4 regions of the Pseudomonas sp. AK-TSAG1-1 genome follow, and region 1 is predicted to be linked to each of the others. Evidence: predicted binding sites of a transcription regulator. Region 1 holds the regulator's gene; each other region holds the start of a gene.
What was found. The regulator sigma-54, encoded in region 1, starts transcription at its own class of promoters, with help from an activator protein. The targets are predictions, from matches to a motif close to ANTGGCATNNANNTTGCTNT.
Positions count from the first base shown of each region.

Region 2: the regulator sigma-54 is predicted to act here: its motif matches at 2,473-2,492, upstream of glnK (P-II family nitrogen regulator).
Region 3: the regulator sigma-54 is predicted to act here: its motif matches at 2,518-2,537, upstream of AC1UK9_RS07945 (flagellar basal body rod protein FlgF).
Region 4: the regulator sigma-54 is predicted to act here: its motif matches at 2,948-2,967, upstream of AC1UK9_RS24005 (pilin).

Region 1 is NZ_CM165965.1:1,071,955-1,076,934, forward strand. Features, by position in the region: gene AC1UK9_RS04760 (ZIP family metal transporter) at 1-333, shown strand, start outside; gene AC1UK9_RS04765 (HPr family phosphocarrier protein) at 372-647, opposite strand; gene rapZ (RNase adapter RapZ) at 663-1,520, opposite strand; gene ptsN (PTS IIA-like nitrogen regulatory protein PtsN) at 1,523-1,987, opposite strand; gene hpf (ribosome hibernation-promoting factor, HPF/YfiA family) at 2,000-2,308, opposite strand; gene AC1UK9_RS04785 (RNA polymerase factor sigma-54) at 2,382-3,875, opposite strand; gene lptB (LPS export ABC transporter ATP-binding protein) at 4,064-4,789, opposite strand; gene lptA (lipopolysaccharide transport periplasmic protein LptA) at 4,789-4,980, opposite strand, start outside.
Region 2 is NZ_CM165965.1:6,036,468-6,041,447, reverse strand. Features, by position in the region: gene AC1UK9_RS27470 (YifB family Mg chelatase-like AAA ATPase) at 238-1,731, opposite strand; gene AC1UK9_RS27465 (accessory factor UbiK family protein) at 2,005-2,280, opposite strand; gene glnK (P-II family nitrogen regulator) at 2,694-3,032, shown strand; gene AC1UK9_RS27455 (ammonium transporter) at 3,070-4,407, shown strand; gene AC1UK9_RS27450 (secondary thiamine-phosphate synthase enzyme YjbQ) at 4,624-4,980, shown strand, end outside.
Region 3 is NZ_CM165965.1:1,732,255-1,737,234, forward strand. Features, by position in the region: gene phhA (phenylalanine 4-monooxygenase) at 1-316, opposite strand, end outside; gene AC1UK9_RS07940 (sigma-54-dependent transcriptional regulator) at 723-2,282, shown strand; gene AC1UK9_RS07945 (flagellar basal body rod protein FlgF) at 2,592-3,332, shown strand; gene flgG (flagellar basal-body rod protein FlgG) at 3,378-4,163, shown strand; gene flgH (flagellar basal body L-ring protein FlgH) at 4,216-4,911, shown strand; gene AC1UK9_RS07960 (flagellar basal body P-ring protein FlgI) at 4,939-4,980, shown strand, end outside.
Region 4 is NZ_CM165965.1:5,315,574-5,320,553, reverse strand. Features, by position in the region: gene AC1UK9_RS24015 (type II secretion system F family protein) at 1-1,085, opposite strand, end outside; gene pilB (type IV-A pilus assembly ATPase PilB) at 1,088-2,788, opposite strand; gene AC1UK9_RS24005 (pilin) at 3,014-3,454, shown strand; gene AC1UK9_RS24000 (BON domain-containing protein) at 3,752-4,108, shown strand; gene AC1UK9_RS23995 (DUF2845 domain-containing protein) at 4,292-4,588, opposite strand; gene AC1UK9_RS23990 (DUF748 domain-containing protein) at 4,588-4,980, opposite strand, start outside.

The DNA.
Region 1 (4,980 bases):
CTCGCCATGGGCATTGCCTTGCAGGATGTGCCGGAAGGTCTGGTGATTGCGCTGGTGCTGGCTGGCGCAGGGATGTCACGGATCAGGGCGTTTTTGATCGGTGCGGCGTCGGGTCTGGTCGAGCCGGTGTTTGCACTGCTGTGTGCGTGGCTGGTCAGTCTGGCAGAGCTGCTACTGCCGTTGGGACTGGCGCTGGCGGCGGGGGCGATGTTGCTGGTGGTGACTCATGAGGTGATCCCCGAGTCGCGACGCAATGGTCACGACAAGCTCGCCAGTCTTGGCTTGCTGATCGGTTTCTGTCTGATGATGGTGATGGATACGGCGCTGGGCTGAAGGATGAGAGAGGGAGCAGGCTCCCTCGACACACTGAATCAACCACCTTCGTCGAAGTAGTTGTTGATCAACGCCACCAGTGCATCCAGCGCTTCCTGCTCCTGATGGCCTTCAGTACTCAGATAGATTTTCGTGCCCTTGCCGGCGGCGAGCATCATCATCGCCATGATGCTTTTGCCATCCACCGTGGTTTCAGGGGTGCGACCCACTCTGATGGTGCAATCCGGGTACTGGCCCGCCACGCCAACGAACTTGGCCGACGCGCGGGCATGCAAGCCCAGTTTGTTGATGATTTCGATTTCCAGAGCAGGCATCGCGGTGTGAATCCTTTAAGTGAGGTCGCGGTGGCGAACCTGGACGTTCTTCAGGGTTTTCTGCAGGGCCTGACCCAGGCGTTCAGTCAGGTAAACGGAGCGGTGATGCCCGCCGGTGCAGCCAATGGCAATGGTGACGTAGGCACGGTTACTCGCGGCGAAGCGCGGTAGCCATTTATTCAGATAGCCGTAGATGTCCTGAAACATCTCCTCGACTTCGGGCTGCGCCGCCAGGTAATCGGCGACCGGTGCATCGAGACCCGATTGCGCGCGAAGTTCCGGCTTCCAGTACGGGTTGGGCAGGCAGCGTACGTCGAACACCAGATCGGCATCCACCGGCATGCCGCGCTTGAAGCCGAACGACTCGACCAGAAAGGCTGTGCCCGGCTCCGGTTGGTTCAGCAGGCGCAGCTTGATGGTGTCGCGCAGCTGGTACAGATTCAGGTTGGTGGTGTTGACCTTGAGGTCGGCCAGGTCGGCAATCGGACCGAGCAGGGCGGTTTCGTCATTGATGGCTTCGGCCAGCGAGCGATTGGCAGTGCTCAGTGGGTGGCGCCGACGGGTTTCCGAGAAACGCTTGAGCAGGGTTTCCTCATCGGCATCCAGATAGAGCACATCGCACTGGATGTGGCGGCTGCGGACTTCTTCCAACAGCTCCGGGAAGCGCGACAGATGGCTCGGCAGGTTGCGGGCATCGATCGAGACGGCCACCAGCGGCTGGGCCAGTTCGGTGTGAATCAGGGCGCGCTCGGCCAATTCAGGCAACAGGCCGGCCGGCAGGTTGTCGATGCAGTAGTAGCCGTTGTCCTCAAGGACATCCAGGGCGGTACTTTTACCCGAGCCGGAGCGGCCGCTGACGATGATCAAACGCATGATTAGTGACCGTTCTGCTCGCTCAGGACGACCTGATACAAGGCTTCGTTACTCGGTGCGCTACGCAGTTTTTCGCGCACTTCCTTGCGATCGAGCATGCTGGCGATCTGGCGCAGTAATTCCAGGTGAGCATCGGTGGCTGCTTCCGGGACCAGCAGAACAAACAGCAGGTCAACCGGTGCGCCGTCGATTGCATCGAAATCGATGGGGGCATCAAGGTGCATCAATGCGCTGATAGGCGCTTCGCAGCCTTTGAGGCGACAGTGGGGAATGGCGATGCCGTTGCCGAAACCGGTGGAGCCGAGTTTCTCACGGGCGATCAGCGCTTCGAAGACGTCCTGCATCTCCAGATCCGGCACTTCGCGGGCGATCAGGTTGGCAATCTGTTCGAGGGCTTTCTTTTTACTGCCGCCCGGCACGTTCACCAGGGAACGGCCGGGGGTCAGGATACTTTCAAGTCGGATCATGGGTTGGGGGTGTTAACGACCTGTTGCGCCCTGAAGGAGGCTCTGGGTCTTTTCCTTATGCTTTTTGAGTTGGCGATCCAGCTTGTCGGTCAGTGAGTCGATCGCAGCGTACATGTCGGTATCTTCTGCGTTGGCGACCACTTCGCTGCCGGGAATATGCAAGGTGGCTTCGATTTTCTGCTTCAGCTTTTCGACGCACATCGTGACTTGCACGTTGGTGATCTTGTCGAAATGGCGCTCCAATCGTTCGAGTTTCTCGTTGATGTAGGTGCGCAGCGGTTCGGTCACTTCCAGTTGGTGTCCACTGATGTTGACTTGCATACAGCTTCTCCTTCGTTGCCAGTGCATAAAGCGGCAGGCTGAATAGCCTGCCACTGGAACGCTGTAACGTGGCTTACATCAACCGCTTGCGTTCGCTCGAAGGCGCGATCCCGAGGGATTCACGGTACTTGGCGACGGTGCGGCGAGCCACCTGAATGCCTTGTGCCTCCAGTAAACCAGCGATCTTGCTGTCACTCAACGGCTTTTTCTGATTTTCCGCTGCAACCAGTTTTTTGATGATCGCGCGGATCGCTGTAGACGAGCATTCGCCGCCTTCGGAGGTGCTGACGTGGCTGGAGAAAAAGTATTTCAGTTCATAAATACCGCGCGGGGTATGCATGAATTTCTGGGTGGTGACCCGGGAAATCGTCGATTCGTGCATACCCACCGCCTCGGCGATGTCGTGCAGGACCAGCGGCTTCATGGCTTCGTCGCCGTATTCCAGGAAGCCGCGCTGATGCTCGACGATCTGGGTGGCGACCTTCATCAGGGTTTCGTTGCGGCTTTGCAGGCTCTTGATGAACCAGCGCGCTTCCTGCAACTGATTGCGCATGAAGGTGTTGTCGGCGCTGGTGTCGGCACGGCGCACGAAGCCGGCGTACTGGGCGTTGACCCGCAGGCGTGGCACCGATTCCTGGTTCAGCTCGACCAGCCAGCGTTCGTTGTCCTTGCGCACGATGACATCGGGCACCACGTACTCGGCTTCGGTCGATTCGATTTGTGAACCCGGGCGTGGGTTGAGGCTCTGTACCAGTTCGATGACCTGGCGCAGTTCATCTTCCTTGAGCTTCATGCGCCGCATCAACTGGCTGTAGTCGCGACTGCCGAGCAGATCGATGTAATCGCTGACCAGACGCTTGGCTTCGTTCAGCCACGGGGTCTTGGCTGGTAGCTGGCGCAGTTGCAGCAGCAGGCATTCGCCGAGGTTGCGGGCGCCGATGCCGGCCGGTTCGAACTGCTGGATGCGGTGCAGCACGGCCTCGATCTCGTCCAGCTCGATGTCGAGCTCCGGATCAAAGGCGTCGAGAATTTCTTCAAGGGTTTCGTCGAGGTAGCCCTGATTATTGATGCAGTCGATCAGGGTCACGGCGATCAGGCGGTCGGTGTCGGACATCGGCGCCAGGTTCAATTGCCACAGCAGATGGCTTTGCAGGCTTTCCCCGGCGGAAGTGCGGGTGGTGAAGTCCCACTCGTCATCATCGCTGCTGGGCAGGCTGCTGGCGCTGGTCTGGTAGACGTCTTCCCAGGCGGTGTCGACGGGCAATTCGTTAGGGATGCGCTCGTTCCATTCGCCATCTTCCAGGTTGTCCACCGTCGGTGCGGTTTCCTGATAGGAGGGTTCCTGAATCTCGGTGTTGGGCTTTTGTTCGGCGTTGTCGGCCAAAGGATCGGAGTTGTCGAAGTCGTCGCCTTCTTCCTGGCGTTCGAGCATCGGATTGGATTCCAGGGCCTCCTGGATTTCCTGTTGCAGGTCCAGGGTCGACAATTGGAGCAGGCGGATGGCCTGTTGCAGCTGCGGTGTCATCGTCAGCTGCTGGCCCATTCTCAAGACTAGCGATGGTTTCATGGCAGGGGCTTAACACCTTATTCGCCGGCGCGCATGCGCCATCCACTACAGGGCGCCGGAGCGCCAAACTTAAGCAAATTATATGCCTGAAACTGTCGTGTTTGCCTAGAGCGCTGTAACAATAAAAGCGTATAAAACTTCGCTTCAACGTTACAGCACTCGGACGGCTGGCCGAATGCGATTGCGCTTTAGAGGCGGAACTCGTGGCCCAGGTACACTTCCTTGACCAGATCGTTGGCCAGGATGGTCGCGGCGTCACCTTCGGCGATCAGTTGACCGTCGTTGACGATGTAGGCGGTTTCGCAGATATCCAGGGTCTCACGCACGTTGTGATCGGTGATCAGTACACCGATGCCCTTGGCCTTGAGGTGGTGGATGATCTGCTTGATGTCGCCGACCGAGATCGGGTCGACACCGGCGAACGGTTCGTCGAGCAGGATGAATTTCGGTGCGGTGGCCAAGGCACGGGCGATTTCCACCCGGCGGCGCTCACCACCGGACAGGCTCATGCCCAGGTTGTCGCGAATGTGGCTGATGTGGAATTCCTGCAGCAGGCTTTCCAGCTCCTTGCGACGACCGGCCTTGTCGAGTTCCGTGCGGGTCTCGAGGATGGCCATGATGTTGTCGGCCACCGACAGTTTGCGGAAGATCGACGCTTCTTGCGGCAGATAGCCGATACCGGCCTTGGCGCGGCCGTGCATTGGCTGGTGGCTGACGTCCAGATCATCGATCAGCACGCGGCCCTGATCGGCCTGCACCAGGCCGACGATCATGTAGAAGCAGGTGGTCTTGCCGGCGCCGTTCGGGCCGAGCAGGCCGACGATCTGGCCGCTGTCGATCGACAGGCTGACGTCACGCACGACCTGGCGGCTTTTATAGGCCTTGGCCAGGTGCTGAGCTTTCAGAGTTGCCATTACTGGGTCTTCTCGTCGGTTTTCTTCTTCGGCTGGATCACCATGTCGATGCGCGGACGCGTTTCGGTGACTTTATTGCCGGTAGCGCGACCGGCGCTGGCCAGTTTTCTCACCGTGTCGTAAACGATTTTCTCGCCTTGGGTGGTGTTGTTGTCCTTGTCGACAACCTTGGCCTTGTCGATCAGCACGAC
Region 2 (4,980 bases), 1.3 Mb from region 1:
GATGGCTTGAGTCGTGACTACACTGGTTTATTTAACGGTTTTGCCCGGTGAGCAATAGAAATCTTGTCCATGATGTCCCGCCTCCATTTCCACGCTGCAAAATGCTCTATGTCTTGTCGATAGACGGATAACTAGTAAAAAAGAGCGCCGCCGTTATATCACATCTCGGCTAATGGCCATCAGTGCCCGGAGGTTTATTTTTCGGCGCGAATCTGTTTGCGACAAGCCCTGCCGTCCTTATTGTGTTGCCGGTCGGTATTGCAACGCCTCTGCCAGATGTTCGCGCCTGATGTCTTGTTCCTGGCCCAGATCCGCCAACGTCCTGGCGACCTTGAGCAGCCGATGCGCCGAGCGCAGTGACAAGGTCAGCCGTTCACAGGCTGATTCCAGCCAGGTCTCATCGGCTGTGGATAACTTGCAGTGTCGGCGCAGCCCCGGCAGATCAAGAAACGCATTGGCACATCCTTGGCGTTTCTGTTGACGTTCGCGGGCCTCGGCCACCAACGCGGCGGCGCTGGCGCTGTCCTCCCCAGGCTTTACCGCAGGGTTCAACGCCGTCGCCTCTCGCGCTACCGTCAGGTGCAAATCGATCCGGTCCAATAGAGGGCCCGACAGCTTGTTGCGATAGCGCTGGACCATGTCCGGCGTACATGAACACTTGCCACTGGGTTCGCCAAGATATCCACAGGGGCAAGGATTCATTGCCGCCACCAACTGAAACCGTGCCGGAAAGCGTACACGCTCCTTGGCCCGGGCAATCACGATGTTCCCGGACTCCAGTGGCTCGCGCAGCACCTCAAGCACCTTGCGATCAAACTCTGGCAATTCATCAAGGAACAACACTCCGTGATGGGCGAGGGTGATTTCTCCAGGTTGCGGTTTTGAGCTGCCGCCGACCAGCGCCGGACCGGATGCCGAGTGGTGCGGCTGACGAAACGGGCGTTGTGGCCAATGCGTCAGCGGCACGCCACTGGCGACCGATTGAATCGCCGCCACCTCCAGGGCCTCGCATTCGGACAGCGGCGGCAGCAGCCCCGGCAAGCGACTCGCCAACAAGGTCTTGCCGGTCCCCGGTGGCCCACTGAACAACAGGTTATGCGCGCCCGCCGCAGCAATCAGCAGCGCCCGTTTCGCTGCCATCTGACCTTGCACTTCATTCAGGTCGGGGTAGGGTTTCGCCGCATGGATCAGCCCGTTCGACACATAGGGTTCCACCGGCGTATGCCCGTTGAAATGCGCCACCGCCTCCAGCAAGTGATCCACTGCAAACACCTTCAATCCCGAGGCCAGGCAAGCCTCCTCAGCATTCGCCCGCGGCACCACCAGTGCACGACCGGCCTTGCGCGCCGCCAGTGCTGCCGGCAACACCCCGCGCACCGGCCGCACTGCGCCGGACAACGCCAACTCACCCAGACACTCCACATCATCCAATGTCAGGCACGGCACCTGCACACTCGCCGACAGAATCCCGAGGGCGATCGCCAGATCAAACCGCCCGCCATCCTTGGGCAGATCCGCCGGCGCCAGATTCAAAGTGATCCGCCGCGCCGGAAACTGCAGCCCGGAATTGATGATCGCGCTGCGCACCCGATCCTTGCTCTCCTTCACTGCGGCTTCGGGCAGGCCGACCATGGTCAGTGACGGCAGACCATTGGCCAGATGAACTTCGACAGTAACAGCGGGAGCATCCACGCCAATCTGGGCGCGACTGTGGACGATGGAGAGGGACATGGTCGTTCCTTGAGCTGAATCGGGGGCCGCTTCCTGCGGGTTTTTTAAGGGTAGTTGGGGAAGGGGGATCTGGCGGAGGCGAACTTTCACTGGATGTTGCGGGTAGTCGCCAACCCATTTCGAGGCGAAAAAAAACCGCCTCGAGGAGGCGGTTTTTACTGTGCAGGCTTTGGTGAGGCCAAGGCCTGTGCATCGTTGGTGGACGCAATCACGTCCGCTGAGACTATGGATGTTTGCCTCGTTGAGGCAAACATCCGAGCCAGCTCTCACCCGTCATTGCCGGTCTGGAGTGGCGGCCGGCGGCGTCAGCTTGGCTTCCAGCTCTGCGACTTTGGCTTCAAGGCTTTCAAGGCGAGCGCGAGTCCGCGCCAGGACGACCATCTGGCTATCGAATTCTTCGCGGCTCACCAGGTCCAGTTTGCTGAAGGCGCTTTGCAGCAGCATCTTGAACTGGCTTTCGATTTCGGCTTTCGGCAGCGGGGTGTCGCCGCTGAAAAGGCGGGAGGCGGTGCCGCTCAGGGCGTCGAGGAAGTCTTTGGGCGCGAGCATGGAATGTGTCCTGTAAACAGTGGCGGGCAGTGTATCACGCAGTGTCTATAGTCATTGGCGCAGGCACGGATGCACGCTTTTCGCGCAAGCGGACGGACGGCAGCGCACCGTTGTTGTGCGTAACCGTCGGGGCTTTTTTGCGCAAGCGCCTGCGGCAGCGGCCAAGGGATTGAAATCAGAGGAATTTGGCGAGATGGCAAGCTTTCTGCTTAGTCGGTAGTGACCCATGCACTGATGCAGTCGCTGTGACGAATGCAGTGCGGCAGGCGGAGCGGGGAGTTTCGTCAGCAGCGGTTAGCTGGCGTCAGTCGGGCAGGTAAGGCCGACGATGCGTTACAAAGCCAGGCACTGCGCTTAGACTTGAGTCGGGTTTGTTTTCCTGGGGCAAGTCCACCAATTCGGGAGAGAGTTTCATGAAGCTAGTCACTGCCATCATCAAGCCGTTCAAGTTGGACGACGTGCGCGAGTCGCTGTCCGAAATCGGCGTGCAGGGCATTACCGTTACTGAAGTCAAAGGCTTCGGCCGGCAGAAGGGTCACACCGAGCTGTATCGCGGCGCGGAGTATGTGGTCGATTTTCTGCCCAAGGTGAAAATCGACGTTGCTATCGACGACAAGGATCTGGATCGGGTTATCGAGGCGATAACCAAGGCTGCCAACACCGGCAAGATCGGTGACGGCAAGATCTTCGTGGTCAATCTGGAACAGGCGATTCGCATCCGTACCGGCGAAACCGATACCGACGCGATCTAAACGCCGCCACAAACCCAACGCCCCAGGAGAAAACAATATGACTCTGCGTAAATTCGCAGGGCTAGGCGCCCTGTTGTCCATCGTAATGCCCGGCCTGGCTATGGCGGCAGATCCGGTGGCACCTCCAGTCCTCAATTCCGGCGATACCGCCTGGATGCTGACCTCCACAGCCCTCGTGCTGTTCATGACCATTCCTGGCCTCGCGCTGTTCTACGGCGGCATGGTGCGGTCGAAAAACATTCTTTCGGTGATGATGCAGTGCTTCGCCATTACCGGCCTGGTCACCATCCTGTGGTTCCTTTATGGCTACAGCATGGCGTTCGACACCACCGGGATGGAAGCCAACGTCGTCAACCTGAACTCCTTCGTCGGCAGCTTTGCCAAGGCCTTCCTCGCGGGTGTCACGCCTGCCAGCATCACCGGCCCGGCAGCGCTGTTCCCTGAAGCGGTGTTCGTCACTTATCAAATGACCTTCGCCATTATCACTCCGGCGCTGATCGTCGGTGCCTTCGCCGAGCGTATGAAGTTCTCCGCGATGCTGGTGTTCATGGGCGTCTGGTTCACCCTGGTCTATGCGCCGATTGCGCACATGGTCTGGAGCGGTCCGGGTTCGTTGCTGGGCGACTGGGGCGTGCTCGATTTCGCGGGCGGCACCGTGGTTCACATCAACGCCGGTATCGCCGGTCTGGTGGCGTGCCTGGTATTGGGCAAGCGCAAAGGCTTCCCGACCACACCGATGGCTCCGCACAATCTCGGTTACACCCTGATGGGCGCAGCGATGCTGTGGGTCGGCTGGTTCGGCTTCAACGCAGGCTCCGCCGCAGCGGCCAACGGCACCGCCGGCATGGCGATGCTGGTCACCCAGATCGCTACCGCTGCCGCGGCACTGGGCTGGATGTTCGCCGAGTGGATCACCCACGGCAAACCTAGCGCACTGGGCATCGCCTCGGGCGTGGTTGCAGGTCTGGTGGCAATCACTCCGGCAGCCGGTACCGTGGGCCCGATGGGTTCGCTGATCATCGGTCTGGCGGCCGGTGTGGTGTGCTTCTTCTGCGCCACCACGCTCAAACGCAAACTCGGTTACGACGATTCCCTGGATGCCTTCGGCGTGCACGGTATCGGCGGTATCCTCGGCGCGATCCTCACTGGTGTGTTCGCCGCACCGGCCATGGGCGGCTTTGGCACCGTGACCGACATCGCTTCACAAGTGTGGATTCAGTGCAAAGGTGTCGGCTTCACGGTGATCTACACCGCGATCGTCACCTTCATCATCCTCAAGGTACTGGACGTGGTCATGGGCCTGCGTGCCACCGAGGAAGAAGAAGCCGTGGGTCTGGACCTGGCACAACACAACGAACGCGGCTACAACCTGTAAGTACGCGCATCGAAAAAACTTGCCCGGCTTGCCGGGCATTTTTTTGTCTGGAATTTGTCATTGAAGGGAAGGCTGAAAGGATTTTTCGTACGGCTTTGGTCGTGTTTACGACGGACGTTTTTCTGCGGTCAATCGCTTACATCATTGCAGGAATATTAGGGCCTTTGTTTTTTCCCAGAGCGCGCTAGAATGCGCCCCGAACGTGCGGAGAACTGTATGTGGCAACAGACTCTGATAACCCTGCGGGCACGGCCCCGGGGCTTTCATCTGGTAACGGACGAGTTACTCGCCGGCCTGCCTGAACTCAAGGCGTGCCGGGTCGGTCTGTTGCATTTGTGGCTGCAGCATACCTCGGCGTCGTTGACCATCAACGAGAACGCCGATCCGGCGGTCCGTCGCGACTTCGAACGATTTTTCAATCGTCTGATCCCACAAGGAACAGACGGCTATGAGCATAACGACGAAGGCCTGGACGACCTCCCGGCGCACTTCAAGGCCAGCGTGCTTGGTTGCCAGATCAGTCTGCCGGTTTCGGCAGGTCGCCTGGCACTGGGAACCTGGCAAGGCGTTTAT
Region 3 (4,980 bases), 660 kb from region 1:
GAATGAACGTGGCCACCGGAAACTGCTTGCTGGCGAGCAATTCGAAGAAGGTCTGGAAAGGAATCAGTGCAGGAACGCGGGCAACCTGCCAACCGGTGGTCTCACCGAGCACCTTGTTGATCTCGCCCAGTTGCGGAATGCGGTCGTGGGGCAGACCGAGTTTTTCGATACCGTCCAGGTACTCCTGGCACGCGCGACCCTCGATCACTTTCAACTGGCGGGTGATCAGCGTGTTCCACACCGCGTGTTCTTCGGCGGGGTAGTCGATAAAACCTTGCGCATCGGGCTCGCGGGCCACGTATTGCGTCTGCTTCATACTGCTCTCCTGCTAGGGGAATTCGTTCTTGTTATGTCCAGCGATGGATTCAGAATTACCTGAGAGTAAGGAGGGATGCAGCAGGTTGAAGGTGCTTCTTGTAGGAAAATTCGCCGGATTTCGTAAAAAAATCGTTACGCTTTGATGGGTATCTCGCGTTTGCGGTGATTTTCGGGTTTGAAAAGGCTGGTGGCTGTCACATAATCTTGACAATTATCTGCGCGCCACCTCAGAAACATCTGATGGTGCGCCGCAACTTGGCCCGGCACTTTCCATTGTGGGAGCGGGCTTGCTCGCGAAGAGGCCCTGTCAGCCACCTCATCAGTAGCGGCCCACCGCTTTCGCGAGTAAGCCCGCTCCCACAGGAGTCGTGCCGCACTTACTTTTCTAGCGTCGGGGCGTTTTTATGCGTATCAAAGTCCACTGCCAGAACCGCATCGGCATCCTGCGCGACATCCTCAATCTGCTGGTGGAGTACGGGATCAACGTCGCGCGCGGCGAGGTGGGGGGCGAGCACGGCAATGCGATCTACCTGCACTGCCCGAACCTGATCAACATTCAGTTCCAGGCGTTGCGGCCGAAGTTCGAGGCGATTGCCGGCGTGTTTGGCGTCAAGCGCGTCGGGCTGATGCCTAGCGAGCGCCGGCACATGGAGTTGAATGCGTTGCTCGGTGCGCTGGAATTCCCGGTGCTGTCGATCGACATGGGCGGCTCGATCGTCGCGGCCAACCGTGCCGCCGCGCAGTTGCTCGGGGTTCGCGTGGATGAGGTACCGGGGATTCCGTTGTCACGGTATGCCGAGGATTTTGACCTGCCGGAACTGGTGCGCGCCAACAAGTCGCGGATCAACGGCATGCGCGTCAAGGTCAAGGGCGACATCTTTCTCGCCGACATCGCGCCACTGCAATCGGAGCACGACGACAGCGAAGCCATGGCCGGCGCGGTCCTGACCTTGCACCGTGCCGATCGCGTTGGCGAGCGCATCTATAACGTGCGCAAGCAGGAACTGCGGGGCTTCGACAGCATCTTCCAGAGTTCCAAAGTCATGGCGGCGGTGGTGCGCGAAGCACGACGCATGGCGCCGCTGGATGCGCCGCTATTGATAGAAGGCGAAACCGGCACCGGCAAAGAGTTGCTGGCGCGCGCCTGCCACCTCGCCAGCCCGCGCGGGCAGTCGCCGTTGATGGCGCTCAACTGCGCGGGGCTGCCGGAGTCGATGGCCGAGACCGAGCTGTTTGGCTATGGCCCCGGTGCTTTCGAAGGGGCGCGAGCCGAAGGCAAGCTCGGCCTGCTGGAGCTGACGGCGGGCGGCACGCTGTTCCTCGATGGCGTGGGTGAAATGAGCCCGCGCTTGCAGGTCAAGTTGTTGCGCTTTCTGCAGGATGGTTGCTTCCGCCGGGTCGGCAGTGATGAGGAGGTGTATCTGGATGTGCGGGTGATCTGCGCGACCCAGGTCGACTTGTCCGAGCTGTGCGCCCGCGGCGAGTTTCGTCAGGACTTGTATCACCGCTTGAACGTGCTTTCGCTGCACATTCCGCCGCTGCGTGAATGCCTCGACGGTTTGACGCCGCTGGTTGAGCACTTCCTTGATCAGGCCAGCCGCCAAATCGGTTGTTCACTGCCCAAACTGGCGCCGGCGGCGATGGATCGCCTCAGTCACTATCACTGGCCGGGCAACGTGCGGCAGTTGGAGAACGTGCTGTTTCAGGCGGTTTCGCTGTGCGACGGCGGCACGGTCAAGGCTGAGCATATTCGCTTGCCGGACTATGGCGTGCGTCAGCCGCTTGGCGATTTCTCGCTGGAAGGGGGGCTGGACGAGATCGTCGGGCGCTTCGAGAAAGCGGTGCTGGAACGACTGTATTCCGAGCACCCGAGCAGTCGGCAACTGGGCAAGCGGTTGGGGGTTTCGCACACGACCATTGCCAATAAGCTGCGTGAGTATGAGGTTGGCAAAAGCGAGTCATAGCGCGCGAACACATGGCCTGTGACGATCTCTTCGCGAGCAGGCTCGCTCCCACTTTGAAAGGCAATCCCTGTGGGAGCGAGCCAGCTCGCGAAAGCGGTGGTCCAGGCATCCTCTCTGTCAGGCTTTGCCACCAAGCGGCATAACACCGCCGGTTTTTCGACTTCGATACATTTCAAATTTCCCCTCACTTGCCCGCAAGTCCTTTGTTTACCGGGCCGCAAGCCGCCAGAAAAAAGTTGGTCTGCAAATTGCTTATGGCTCAGCAGTACAGCGGTGGGCGGCAAACGTCCGGCATGCAGAGGAAAGAGTGTGGACAAGTACCTTTATGTGGCAATGACCGGCGCCAGTCAGAACGCACTGGCGCAAAAGGCGCATGCCAACAACCTGGCGAACATCTCCACCAATGGTTTTCAGCGCGACCTGGAGCAGGCGCGTTCGATGCCGGTGTTCGGTGACAGCTTTCCGGCGCGTGCGTTTGCCATGAGCGAGCGGCCCGCCACCGACTTCACCGCAGGTTCGCTGGTGCAGACCGGGCGTGACCTCGACGTGGCCGTGACCGGCAACGGCTTCATTGCCGTGCAGAACCCCAACGGTGGCGAAAGCTACGTGCGCACCGGCAGCCTCAACATCGACGCCCTTGGCGTGCTGCGCGCTGGCAACGGCATGGCCGTGATGGGTAATGGCGGTCCGATCGCCGTGCCGCCAGAGCAGCAGGTCGAAGTCGGTGAAGACGGCACCATCAGTATTCGTGCGATGGGCGAAGGCCCGCGCGTCATGGCGGAAGTCGACCGGATCAAACTGGTCAACCCGGACATCAAGAACCTCAACAAAGGCCTCGACGGCTCGATCTACACCAAGGACGGCCAGCCGGCGCCGGCCGATGCCAATGTCAAACTGGTGTCGGGTTTCCTTGAGTCGAGCAACGTCAACGCCGTGGAAGAAATGACGTCGGTGCTGGCGCTGGCCAAACAGTTTGAATTGCACGTCAAGATGATGAACACCGCCAAAGACGACGACCAGGCCATGGCTCGGGTCTTGCAGATCAGCTAATTATCAGAACGTCGCGCCGTAAAACAGGCGCACGAGGAGAATCGAATGCTTCCGGCTCTATGGGTTGCCAAAACCGGTCTGTCCGCCCAGGACACCAACCTGACCACCATTTCCAACAACCTGGCGAACGTTTCGACCACGGGTTTCAAACGTGACCGCGCCGAGTTCCAGGACCTGCTGTATCAGATCAAGCGTCAGCCAGGCGCCCAGTCGACCCAGGACAGCGAACTGCCGTCGGGTCTGCAACTGGGTACGGGTGTGCGCATCGTCGGCACCCAGAAAAACTTCACTGCCGGCAGCCTGCAAACCACCGAGCAGCCGCTGGACATGGCCATCGACGGTCGCGGTTTCTTCCAGATCCTGCAGCCGGACGGCACCACGTCCTACACCCGTGACGGTACTTTCCATCTCGATTCCAATGGCCAGATCGTCAACGCCAGCGGTTTCGCCCTGGAACCGGCCATCGTCATTCCGAACAACGCCCAGAGCTTCACCGTCGGCACCGACGGCACGGTGTCCATCACCGTTCCAGGCAACCCGGCCGCTCAGGTGATCGGCAACCTGCAAACCGCCGACTTCATCAACCCGGCCGGTCTGCAAGCCGTGGGCAACAACCTGTTCCTGGAAACCGCTGCTTCCGGCGCGCCGCAAATCGGCACCCCGGGCCTGAACGGTTTCGGTACCACGCTGCAGAACACCCTGGAAGGTTCCAACGTCAGCACCGTTGAAGAGATGGTCAACATGATCACCACTCAACGTGCCTACGAGATGAACTCCAAGGTGATCTCCACCGCCGACCAGATGCTCTCGTTCGTAACGCAGAATCTGTAATCAAGTCTATGGGGCGGCCATGAGGCCGCCAGCAACACCGTGAGGTAGGGTCATGAAACGCTTCGTATCTGTTCTGGCATTGGGTGGGGTCGTCTCGCTCGCGGGCTGCGTCGCACCGACGCCCAAGCCCAATGACCCTTACTACGCCCCGGTGTTGCCGCGCACGCCATTGCCGGCTGCGGCCAACAACGGCTCGATCTATCAGGCCGGCTTCGAGCAGAACCTGTACAGCGACCGCAAGGCGTTCCGGGTCGGTGACATCATCACCATCACCCTGAACGAGAAGACCCAGGCGAGCAAGAACGCCAACTCGCAAGTGGCCAAGAACAGCAAGACCGGCATCGGCCTGACCTCGCTGTTCGGCGGTAGCGGTACCACCAACAACCCGTTGGGTGGTAACGACCTGAGCCTGGACGTCGGCTACAGCGGCGACCGTGCGACCAAAGGCGACAGCAAGGCGGCGCAGGGCAACACCCTGACCGGTTCGATCACTGTGACCGTGGCCGACGTGCTGCCTAACGGCATCATCGCTGTGCGCGGCGAGAAGTGGATGACCCTCAACACCGGCGACGAGCTGGTGCGGATCGCAGGTCTGGTGCGTGCCGATGACATCGCGACCGACAACACCGTGTCGTCGACCCGTGTCGCCGATGCGCGCATCACCTACTCGGGCACCGGTTCGTTTGCCGATGCGAGTCAGCCAGGCTGGTTCGACCGTTTCTTCCTCAGCCCGCTGTTCCCTTTCTAGGTGGCGACTTTGAATTTCAAGAGCCTCATGCTGGCTGCGGCCCTGTTGTCCGCAGCCTTTGGTGCCCAC
Region 4 (4,980 bases), 2.0 Mb from region 1:
CCCTCATAAAAACCGGCAACCTTGTCGAGCATGTCATCCAGCGCACCGGACTCCTCGCCGATGGCGGTCATCTGCACCGCCATGTTGGGAAACACCCCGGTGCTGCGCATCGAAAAATTCAGTTGCATGCCGGTGGCGACGTCCTGCCGGATGCGCAGCACCGCGCGCTTGAACACCACGTTGCCGGTGGCCCCGGCCACCGAATCCAGCGCCTCCACCAGTGGCACGCCAGCGGCGAAGGTGGTCGACAGGGTGCGGGCGAATCGCGCCACCGCCGACTTGTACATCAGTGTGCCCACCAGCGGCAGTTTCAGTAGCCAGGTGTCTTTGCGGTCGCGCAATGCCTGGGATTTTTTCAGCGCGTGACGTGTACCGAAAAATACGCCAACCAGTGCGCCAAGCACCGCCCACCACCATTGCTGCATGAATTCGGAGATGCTGATCACCATCAGCGTGAAGGCGGGCAGCTCCGCGCCGAAGCCGGAAAACACCGCCTGAAACTGCGGCACCACCTTCACCAGCAAAATCCCGGTGACCACCATCGCCACCAGCACCACGGCGGTGGGGTAGGTCATGGCTTTCTTGATCTTGGCCTTCAGCGCTTCGCTTTTTTCTTTATAGGTCGCGACCCGCTCCAGCAACGTGTCGAGCGCGCCGGACTGCTCGCCGGCATCCACCAGGTTGCAATACAGCTCATCGAAATACTGCGGTTTCTTGCGCAGGGCGGTGGCGAAGCTGTTGCCGGCGGCGACTTCCTGCTTCACCTCGTCCACCAGTTTGCGCATCGCCGGGTTGTCGAAGCCTTCGCCAATGATGTCGAACGACTGCAGTAGCGGCACACCGGCCTTCATCATGGTCGCCATCTGGCGGGTGAACAGCGCGATGTCCTGGGCCTTGATGCGTTTGCCAAAACTCAGCAAGGAGGCAGATTTTTTGCGCACCTTGCCGGGGTTGATCCCTTGCTTGCGTAGCTGGGCCTTGATCAGCGCGGGGTTCTGCCCGCTCAATTCGCCAGTGACCTTGCTGCCTTTGCGGTCTGTGCCTTCCCAGGCGTAGATGCTGATTTTCGCTGCCTTGACCGCCATGTTCAGTCCTTGGTGACCCGGTTGATTTCTTCCAGGCTGGTGATGCCTTGCATGGCCTTGTGCAGGCCTGAGGTGCGCAGATCGTCGAAACCGTCGCGACGCATCTGGCTGTCGATTTCCAGCGAGTTGCCTTCGGCCATGATCAGCCGTTGCAGCTCGGGGGTGTTTTTCACCACTTCATAAATTCCCACGCGTCCCTTGTAGCCGCCGTTGCAGAGGTCGCAACCGACCGGCTCATAGATCGTGAAACTGCCGATCTGTTCCTCGGGAAAACCTTCCTTGATCAGTGTTTCGCGGGGGATCTCGATCGGTTTCTTGCAGTGACTGCACAGCTTGCGCGCCAGGCGCTGGGCGATGATCAGACTTACCGAGGTGGCGATGTTGAACCCGGGGATGCCCATGTTGTGCAGGCGGGTCAGGGTTTCGGCGGCGCTGTTGGTGTGCAGCGTGGACAACACGAGGTGGCCGGTCTGCGCGGCCTTGATCGCGATCTCGGCGGTTTCCAGGTCGCGGATTTCGCCGACCATGATCACGTCCGGGTCCTGCCGCAGGAACGAACGCAGGGCCTGGGCGAAATCCAGCCCCTGTCGGGGATTGACGTTGACCTGGTTGATGCCTTCCATGTTGATCTCCACCGGGTCTTCGGCGGTGGAAATGTTGATGTCCACGGTATTGAGAATATTGAGCCCGGTGTACAGCGACACGGTTTTCCCCGACCCGGTCGGGCCGGTCACCAGAATCATCCCCTGCGGCTGCTTGAGCGCGGCCATGTACAGGTCTTTCTGTGCCGGCTCGTAACCCAGGGCATCAATGCCGATCTGTGCGCTGGACGGGTCGAGAATCCGGATTACCACTTTTTCGCCCCACAGGGTGGGCAGGGTGTTGACCCGGAAGTCGATCGACTTGCTCTTCGACAGGCGCATCTTGATTCGCCCGTCCTGAGGTTTGCGTCGTTCCGAGATGTCGAGGCTGGCCATGACCTTCAGACGTGCAGCGATACGGCCGGCCAGCTGGATCGGCGGTTTTGCGACTTCGCGCAGGATGCCGTCGGTGCGCACCCGCACCCGGTAGTTTTTTTCGTAGGGTTCGAAGTGCAGGTCGGATGAGCCACTCTTGATCGCGTCCAGCAGCATCTTGTGCACGAAACGCACTACCGGGGCGTCATCGGCATCGAGTCCGCCGATCGGATCCTGTCGGTTGTCGTCCATCGACTCGACATCCACGCCGTCGAGGTCGACGTCGGCCATCTCTTCCAGGCCGCTGGTGTGGGTGTCGAAAAATTTCTCGATGGCGTCGGTGAGCTTGTCGTCTTCTACCAGGATGGCTTCGGTGCTCAACCCGGTGCTGAACTGGATGTCATTGATCGCCTGGTGATTGCTCGGGTCGGAAATGCCCACGAACAGCTTGTTGCCGCGCCGCCACAAGGGCAGGGCGTGGTGCTGACGTACCAGCTTCTCACTGACCAGGCCTTTGGGCTGGGTCTCCTTGTCCAGGCCATTGAGGTCCATGAACGCCATGCCGAAATGCTCGGAGGCAATCTCGGCCACCTGTGAGCTCTTCACCAGTTTGTTCTGTACCAGGTAGCTGACCAGCGACAGGCGATTGCGCTGCGCCTGTTGCCAGGCCTGCTGGGCGCTTTTTTCCGTAAGCAGTTCGGCCTGGACCAGTTGCTTGGCCAGACCGCTCAGAGCGATGTCATTCATGGGGATTCCGCACGCTTGCTGTTCATGACTTATAGCCTAGTCAAGTGACAGCGCCACACACGTCGGGCACAGGTGACAAAAAGTGTCAGATAGTGCGGTTGTCGGTTGTAGGAAAGGCCTTCACATCGTGGGCATGCCGAGTATTCGGGGTCGCACACGGTTGGCATGGGCTATGCTGAGCCCTTCTCAGATCATGAGATTCCGACTCATGCATGGAGCGTGTCTATGAAAAAACAACAGGGCTTTACTCTGATCGAGCTGCTGATCGTCGTGGCGATCATCGGCATTCTGGCGACCATCGCCTTGCCGCAATACTCCAAGTACCAGGCACGTTCGAAAGTGACTGCGGGTCTGGCGGAGATCAGTGCACTGAAGGTGCCGTTCGAGGACACCATCAATCAAGGCACTGATCCAACGCTGTTACTGGTGGCCGGTAGCGCTTCAGCGACCACCTCCAACTGCACACTGGCGGCGTCGGGAACCGCCACGACCGGTGCCGGCACTATCACCTGCACACTGGTGAATGCCCCAGGTCCGGTGCTTGGTAAAACCATTACGTTGACCCGTACCGGCGCTGCCACTGGCAACACCTCCGGCGTCTGGAGCTGTGCGTCGACCGTCAACCCGGACTACGCGCCTAAGGGTTGCGCAGGCACCGGTGCCTGATTGAGTCAGCAAGCGTCCTGAGATGCCCCGCCATGCGGGGCATTTTTTGTTTTCGGCCTTCAAAAAAAGCTTGAGGAATTTCAGCGTGTTAGGAACTTTCCGAAAAGCCGCAACTTGCATGTCGATAATTCACATGTCATGCAAATTGCATGATTCCGGAAATTTGTGTAATTCATAACTTATTGATTTATAAAGATTTTATGTCTTTCGAAAAGTTGGCACAGCCTTCGCAATATCTCCGGTAACCCTGCTGACACGACAACCAGCAGACTTTCCAGAAAAACAGGAGTTACTCGTATGAAGAAGTTCGCTATCACTGCCGCTGCTGCTACCGCGCTGACCCTGACCATGGCTTCCGGTGCATTTGCACAATCCACTCAGGCTACCCAGGCTCCAATGACTCTGGCTGCCGGTGAAATGACCAAGGCTAAAGAAGCTACTTCCGATACCTGGATCACTACCAAAGTGAAAAGCGACCTGGTAACCGAGAAGGGCATCCCAGGTACTGACATCAAAGTTGAAACCAACAAAGGCGTTGTGTCCCTGTCCTCCACTGTTGCAGTGACCGAGGCTCAGAAAACCACCGCAGTGGCTATTGCCAAGAAAATCAAAGGCGTCAAAGCAGTCTCCGCTGACGGCCTGAAAGCCGAGTAAGGCATGACTTCTCGCCTGGACCGGGAGAAGGCGCGACAGACGGGCCGAGCAATACGTCTGCCGCAACTTTAGAGTTCATGCGAACGGTCACACGGATGTGACCATTACAGGCCCCGGCACTTGTGTCGGGGCCTGTTCTATTTCAGGGACCACACAAAACATCTGTGGGACAGATGTTGTGCTTCAGTTACCGCGCTTGCTGTTGATCTGCCGCAGGCGATTGCCTTCAAAGCGCAGGTACTGGTACATGCCGTTGCTCGGGCCGTAGGTCCATTCCTCGACCTGAAACTCTTCACGGCGGTTGGCACTGCGCTTGTAGCCAAGGACATCGCGGCTGACCGGTTCGCCACACTTTTGCAGCACTTCACTGGAGCGGTCACCGAGACTGACCAGTTGGCTGCCACAGCGCAGCGTATCGGAGGCGAGGGCAGGGCTGGCAGCGAGCATCAGTGTCAGCGCAACCAGCCACTTATTGTTCATTACTCGGCGTCCAGGTGCATTTGCGTCACGACCCGGCCATCGCTCTCGGCCTCGCCAAGGTTGGCGTCGATGAAGTACACCCGGTCATCGGCCAGTTGCCCCTTGTCGACCAGATAGTCCTTGATGCTGCTGGCGCGTTCCTGACCCAGTTGCCGCAGCAGCACATCGCTGGAACTCCAGAACTTGATCACGCCGTCACGCATTTTCGCCGTGCGTTCTTCCTTGCCCAGATCCTTCCATTCGGCCGGTGGCTGGGTTTTCAGACGGGTGCGGTAGATGCCTTCGAGCAGCGGGCCTTTCTCGTTTTCCGGCACTTGCAGCAGGGACGCCTGAGCCGGCACCTTGTCGCCACGGCGCTGCAGCATCTTGTAGTAGTTGTACTGGTATTCGCG